2 linked regions of the Magnetococcus marinus MC-1 genome follow. The protein of the gene in region 1 binds, or shares a complex with, the protein of each later gene. Links are inferred from orthologs where the notes say so. Each region holds a gene or a part of one and is shown on either strand. Other genes may lie near its edges.

What was found. The genes of interacting proteins can lie anywhere in the genome.
Region 2: the proteins of dnaX (region 1) and dnaN are in contact, whole or in part, in a cryo-EM structure (PDB 8GIZ), measured with the Escherichia coli proteins. The link is inferred for Magnetococcus marinus MC-1 from one-to-one orthologs.

The regions. Positions count from the first base shown.
Region 1 is NC_008576.1:2,147,850-2,151,570, reverse strand. What follows is about bases 821-3,721. They hold dnaX (DNA polymerase III subunit gamma/tau), read right to left. Parts: upstream 3,225-3,721; coding sequence 1,416-3,224; downstream 821-1,415. Other genes in these bases: MMC1_RS08850 (CobW family GTP-binding protein), read right to left, coding at 3,660-3,721; MMC1_RS08860 (YbaB/EbfC family nucleoid-associated protein), read right to left, coding at 925-1,227; recR (recombination mediator RecR), read right to left, coding at 821-915. Also shown: MMC1_RS08870 (2-oxoacid:acceptor oxidoreductase family protein), read right to left, coding at 1-93; more of recR, read right to left, coding at 313-820. UniProt on the Escherichia coli protein: Part of the beta sliding clamp loading complex, which hydrolyzes ATP to load the beta clamp onto primed DNA to form the DNA replication pre-initiation complex.
Region 2 is NC_008576.1:135-3,634, reverse strand. What follows is about bases 1-2,966. They hold dnaN (DNA polymerase III subunit beta), read right to left. Parts: upstream 2,066-2,966; coding sequence 935-2,065; downstream 1-934. Other genes in these bases: dnaA (chromosomal replication initiator protein DnaA), read right to left, coding at 2,111-2,966; recF (DNA replication/repair protein RecF), read right to left, coding at 1-924. Outside these bases: more of dnaA, read right to left, coding at 2,967-3,454. UniProt on the Escherichia coli protein: Confers DNA tethering and processivity to DNA polymerases and other proteins. Acts as a clamp, forming a ring around DNA (a reaction catalyzed by the clamp-loading complex) which diffuses in an ATP-independent manner freely and bidirectionally along dsDNA.

The DNA of each region.
Region 1 (3,721 bases):
CTCCACATAAGCGATGGCATCGGAACCATCACCTGTTCCGGGAATGCCCGGATAGGGAAACGCCTGTTGGTCATCTGCTTTCAAGGTAGCCATACCAAGAACTCTCCGTTATCTGCTTGGGGTCCACACAACGCGCGCAGCCCCCTCATGTCAGTTGTTGCGGTACAGCATATCCACCAGCGGCACCGCATTAAACTGCTTAGCTTTAGAAGGTTGGCATTGTAACCAATTCATTTCAAAAAAGCATGCTATCTTTCCATGAAATGAAACCCATGCCACACTTCTACATATGAAACCTGTAAATACAGGTCCTTACAAAACACCTCTGCGGCCTTGAAGGGCCTGAAACAGGGTGGATTCATCCAAATACTCCAACTCACCGCCCATGGGCATACCATAGGCCAAGCGGCTAATATCTATGGTAAGTGGCTGCGCCAGTTGGGTGATATAGTGGGCCGTGGCCTCCCCGGCAACGGTCGGGTTGGTGGCGATAATTAACTCCCGTACCCCGCCTTGCTGCAACCGCTCGAGCAGCGCGTCCAAGTACAGCGCATCTGGCCCTATCCCATCCATGGGGCTAAGCCGCCCCCCCAACACATGATAGAGACCTCGATAAGCCCCAGCACGCTCCATAGCTAGCACATCCACGGGCTCTTCTACCACACAAATGAGGCCATGATCTCGTTTACTATCTTGACAAATGGCGCACAAGCCCTCTTCGGCCAAATTATGGCACACCTCACAAAAGTGAATGCGCTCACTCAGCGCCAAGAGCCCTTGCCCCAGCAGAGTAGCCTCCCGCCCCCCCTCTTTGAGAAGGTGGTAGACCATACGCTGCGCACTCTTGCGACCAACCCCTGGCAGGCGGGAAAAGAGCTCAATGCTGCGTTCCAGTGTCGGCAGACCGCTACTCATGTTATACGATCAAAACAGGCCGGGAATATTCATGCCGCCCGTAACCTTGGCCATCTTTTCTTGGGTAATCTGTGCCATGCGCATTTGGGCATCATTAAAAGCGGCGGCCACCAAATCTTCCAGCATTTCTAGATCTTCTAGGTCAACCGCCTTGGGGTCAATCTTCACCCCCTCAACAGACTGTTTACCATTAATGGTAACCTCCACCATGCCGCCACCCGCTTGGCCGATTACCTGCAACTGAGCAAGCTCCTCCTGCATCTGCGCCATCTTGGCTTGCATCTGCTTGGCCTGCTTCATCATATTTCCCATATTGCCAAAACCCTTCACGGCGTCACCCTTATCATTTGCTATGGTTGCCTTGCTGCACGCTCCCTGCCTGGATCTTGGCACAAACAACGTTGGCCCTGCGTACGCCTTGACCACGTTAGAGGAGCAGCCTATAAAAATCGTTCCCAGACATGACCCGATTCTTACTTTTGCGTTGCAAAATTGTCAAGTCAAACCGGTTCAACATGGATAATCTTTGCTTCAAACCGCCGCTCAATCTCTTGAATTAACGGATCGTCCGCCACCTCACGCGTCAAGGCATTTTGGTAAGCGTCTTGAGCTTTCTTTTGTTTTTCCGCTTCTGTATCCGGGCGCGTTCCATCGCTGCTTTTACGGATATGCACCACCCCATTGGGCAGTTTTAACGAAACCAACAAATCCATAAGGTTTTTATGCACCTTACTGGGTTCGCCGGCAAAAGCGTGAGCAATCATCACCTCCATGCAAGGTGGATCGTGGGGGCCTGACCCCCCTGTATAACTCAGCAAACTAAGATGACTCTCCATCTTTTGTGCCAGCAACGGAAACTTAATGCGCGCCGCCTCAATCAGCTTTTCCCAGCTCTCCACCGTAGCCGGTGGCGTTGGGGAAACGACCGTAGGCTCTTCCTGCAAAGGCGGCACGGCGGGCCAATCGGGCGGCACTACAGGGGGCTGCGGCTCCGGCGCCAGAACCGTGGGTTGCTTTTTTGCTCGCTTAACCTGGGGCGCTTGGACCGCTTGCGGCGCCTCTAAAGCGGCACTCTTAGGCGCAAAGTGTACCGTGGGGGCAACCTCACTCTGCCCCACCCCCGGGGCATCAAACTTTTTTACCGCTGGCGACGCCTGCCTTTCACCGGGCTCCACCCCTGCTTGCCGCTGCAATGACTCCACCAACTGTTTTAAGGGCGGCACGGGCCGCAAATGCGCCGCCCGCAGCAACAACATCTCCAACGCCTGCCGGGGTAATCGAGCCATTTGCAGATCCTCACGCCCACGCAGCAATACCTGGTAGAGCATCTGCAAATGCTCAAGACCAAGCTTAGGCCACACCTCTTTTAACCCCTCGTGCTCAGAAAGCGCCTGGGCAGCATCCCCGACCCCCACCGCCAACTCACGGGTCACTTGGTGGGTTATATCCAGCAAATCGTTCAATAGCACCACCGGCTCTACCCCATCACGATGGAAATAGGCCGCGCGCTCCAACATCTCCAGTAACCGCCCACGGCAGAGGTCCGCAAACAGCGCCACCACCGCTTGCCGGTCGGTCAACCCCAATAAACCGCTCACATGGGTATAATCCACCCGCCCGCCACCATGGGCAATGGCTTGATCCAGCAGCGAAAGCGCATCCCGCACCGAACCATCGGCCGCGTGACTTATGGCAGCAAGCCCCTCTTGGTCATAGGCAATCTGCTCAACATCCAACACATGCGCAAGATAGCGGGCAAGCCCGTCACGATCCAGACGGCGCAGATCATAGCGCTGGCAACGGCTGAGAATGGTCGGCAGGATTTTCCGCACTTCGGTGGTTGCAAAAATGAACTTAACATGCGTGGGGGGCTCCTCCAACGTTTTGAGCAACGCATTGAAGGATGAGGCACTGAGCATATGGACTTCATCAAGAATATAGATCTTATAGCGGCTTAGCGAGGGGGTGTAAGCGACACCATCCAAAAGCTCCCGCATCTGCTCGACTTTGGTGCGGGAGGCGGCATCCACCTCAAATACATCAGGGTGCTCGCCCCGCACAATGGCGCGACAGCTATCACACGCGCCACAGGGATTGGCCGTCACCCCAGTACCGCAGTTTAAGCACATCGCCAATAATCGAGAGAGGGTGGTTTTGCCGATGCCACGAATGCCGGTAAAGAGAAAAGCGTGGGGTATACGGCCCTGCTCCAGTGCATGACGCAGCGCCTGGACCGTATGTTCCTGACCAATCAGATCTTCAAAGCGGCGTGGCCGCCATTTACGCGCCAATACGACGTAGGAAGACATGACACCCATAGGTTGGGAGGAATGATCGACGCCCGGCAGCCAAGCCAACAAGGCGAGCAACTGCCGGACGCATCAGGGAGGGCGGCTCCGACCAAACGTAATGCGGCACACAAAAGATCCCGTTACCGTTGCTTCCTTCCGGACCTGGCGGGGTTGGCGGGTTTTCGTTGCGCATGGCCTAGCCATCAGCGCCGCCCACAAAGAGGGAGATGCTACCCCATGCACCAGGCAGCTCTCCGATATGGGCCTTTCAAACAAAATCTCCAATAAAAGGAGCTTCTGTTGCACCTACGATTCGAAATGTCAGGCCACTTTTAGCCCATTAACGACACTTTGTCAAAGCGTCATCTGTCAGAGGTGCTGGAAAAACGATGCACAGCCTGAGCATCCCACATTTGAGCCGGCAATACCAGCTTAGCAAAGTCATTCTTCAGATTAGCTCTCCTTGCGCTTCCAGCGACTGGCCAACATCGCCTGCTCTAAGCGGGCCCATTGGG
Region 2 (3,500 bases), 2.1 Mb from region 1 along the record:
CTCCTGCAACAGCTGCGCCTCCGCCAGCTTTAAGGCCAGCGCAGCCCGCTTCTGCTGCCCCTGGGAGCCAAATTGCGCCAAGGCATGACCATCCAGCCGTAACACCAAATCATCCCGGTGAGGACCTATCGCCGTACCACCACTGCGCCGCTCTGACGCCCGGTTTTCCGCCAGCAACCGGCGGTAAAGGCTCGCCGCCGCCGATTCATCCTCGGCCCAATGTGTCCCATGGCGGTCCAACTGGCAGCTCAGCGTGATGGTCAACCGCTGTGCCATGCCTAAATCTTCCAACATACGGTCCAAATGGGGTTGTAAGCGCTGAAGAACTTGGTAGCGATTGCGGGCCATCTTGGCCCCCAAGGTGGCCAACTGGCTCTCCCAAGCCAGCCACTCTCCAGCCTCTACCCGTGGTAGCTTGAGCAGCCGATTGCGGGCCTTGAGCGCCTTTTGATAGTCACCCGCCACCACCGCATGGCTCAAGGCACCCTGCTGGCGTCCACAGGTAAAGGCGACCCAATCCACAAACCCACGCCGCACCCCTGGCCCATCCTGCACCAGCCGCAGCGTATCCGGTGTGACAATCACCGCCGCCAACGCCTGCCCCAGGGCCGATGCCGCCGAGGCCGATTTGCCATTAATCTTAACCGCCTGCCGCCCGGCCTGCCCAAAAAACTCCAACCGATGCCCCAGATCCCGTGCCGTGGTTTCGCCCCGTAGATGAAACCAAGGCTGTCCATAGCGCCGCAAGGCCGCAGCGGGAGCCCGCCGAAAAGAGCGCCCCGTCGCCAGCAGACCAATGGCCTCCAGTAGGTTGCTCTTGCCGTGACCATTGGGGCCGGTGATCAGATTTAAGCCGGGACCAAACCTGAGCTCCGCCTCTGTGATGTTGCGAAAATCCCGCAGCGTCAACCGATCCAGTTGCATGGATCTATCATCACACCCGCATGGGCATGAGTACATACAGATAGCCGGTAGCCGAGTGCTCCTCAACCAACACGGGGGACTCCTCATCGCGCAATTTCATGCGCACGGTATCCCCATTGGCAACCGAGACAATCTCTTGCAGATAGCGGGCATTAAAGCCCACGGTCATATCTTTACCGGCAAAAGAGCAGGGCATCTCCTCTTCCGCAGCCTCCTGCTCGGGGTTTTGCGCACTCACCTTAATGTGGTCCGAGCTCAGCGCCATGCGGATACCACGGGATTTTTCGTGAGAGAGCACCATCATCCGCTTAACCACCCCAAACAGAGGCTCCTTCTCCAGCTCCAGCAGATGAGGGTTGTCGGTGGGAATCACCCGCTGATAGTTGGGAAAACGCCCACTCACCAGCTTGGAGGTAAGCACAATACCTGGCTTGGAAACGCGGATAAAATTTTCATCCAGGCCCAGCTCTACCGCCTCATCATCCTCTTCTACCAGCTTGCGGATCTCCTGCACCCCCTTGCGGGGAATAATCAACTCAGCGCTCTCCTCCACCGGGATATCCAGCGCCATTTCAGCCATGGCTAAGCGGTGGGTATCGGTGGCGACAATCCGCACCAAGCCGTTCTCCCCTGCCAACTCGGCATCGGCGGCGCTGACCAGATGCAGCAAAATGCCGTTCAGGGTATAACGGGTCTCATCCTGGCTCATGGCAAAGTGGGTCTTGGCGATCATCTCGGCCAGACGCGGGCCAGACAGGGTAAAGCTTTGTCCCTGGGTGGTCTCCGGAAAGGGGGGAAATATATCCGCTCTAATACCCACCAGGGTAAAACGGGCGCGACCACAGGTTAGTACCAGCCGCTCCCCAGCTTCGCTGCGTAGCCGCAGGCTATCTTGAGGCAGCTCCCGTACGATCTCAAACAGCTTACGTGCCGAAACCGCAATGGCACCGCTGCTCTCCACCTCGGCGGGGCAGTGGCTCTTCATGGAGACCTCTAGGTCGGTGGCGGTGAGGGTTAGACCCTCGGCGCTGGCTTCCAGCAGGGCATTGCCCAACTCTGGCATGGTGTTACGCTTCTCCACCACACTCTGCAAACGTTGCAGGGCTTTGAGAAAGGGTTCGCGGCTGACGTGAAATTCCATGGGTGCCTCGCTGTTAATGCTTTGCCGGTGTGCTGGATTGACCGGTTATTTTTGCAACATGCTCTTCAGAGATGCCAACTCATCGGCCAAGGCCGGGGTGCTGCCCTGTTTTTTATCCACCTGACTCACCGCGTAGAGTACCGTGGTGTGGTCGCGGCCTCCAAAACGGTGCCCAATCTCTGGATAAGAGTGCTGGGTAAGCTGTTTGCACAGATACATCGCAATCTGCCTGGGGTGGCTGTAGATGCGCGAACGGCTGTTGGAGCAGAGATCCGTAACCTTGACCTTATAATAATTGGCGACCGTCTTTTGAATCTGCTCCACCGTGACCGCCCGATCCTGCCCCCGCACGATATCCTTCAACGACTCCTTGACCAGCGCCATGGTAATGGGCTTGCCGGTCAGTGAGGCGTAGGCCGAAACCCGAATCAAGGCCCCTTCCAGCTCCCGCACGTTGGTCTGTACCGCATCAGCCAGAAAAAAGGCCACCTCGTCGGCCAATCTAAGCCCTTCGCTGCCTGCCTTTTTTTGTAAAATGGCCACCCGGGTTTCCAGATCTGGTGGTTGCATATCGGCCACCAGCCCCATGCCAAAGCGGGAGCGCAGACGCTCCTCTAAATGTTCAATTTCATGGGGAAAGCTGTCTGCGGTCATGACAATCTGCTTTTTAGCCTCATAGAGGGCATTGAAGGTGTGAAAAAACTCCTCCTGGGTCGCCTTTTTACCCGCAATAAACTGAATATCATCCACCAGCAGCACATCGACCGAGCGAAAATTTTCTTTAAAATCAAATACCCGCTTAAAACGCAGGGAGTTGATAAGCTGGGTCATAAAGTTTTCTGAAGAGATATAGAGTACCCGCTTGTCGGGGTCGATCTCCAATACCCGATTGCCGATCGCCTGCATCACGTGGGTTTTGCCTAGGCCAACCCCACCGTGAATAAACAGGGGGTTGTAGGCGGCGGCTGGGGCTTCGGCCACGCGGGCGGCGGCGGCGTGAACAAACTGGTTGCAGCCCCCCACCACAAAGCTGTCAAAGGTATAGCGGGGGTCAAGGCCGCTATGAAAGTTCTCTTGATCGCCCGTTTCACCACCGCTCTGCACCGGGGTGACGGTCTGGGTTTTGGAGGCGACCGGTTTTTCCAAGGCAGGGTCCGCCGCAAACAACAGGGTGACAGGCTCCCCAAGCTGTTCGCTTAAAATCTCTTCCAGCAATCCGCCATAGCGTTTTTTTACCCAATCGGCAGAAAAATCGTTGGCCGCGTAGACCTGAAATTGGCCATCGCCCACCTCACCCCCTGCTTTCAGGGGGCGTATCCATGCCTCAAACACCTGGACCGAGACCTGCTCGGCCACCGCGTCCATCGCTTTGGACCAAAAATCCTGCATTGTGCCTCTGTGCTCTCCTGCCGGGCAGGCGCGTGTGGCCCCATTG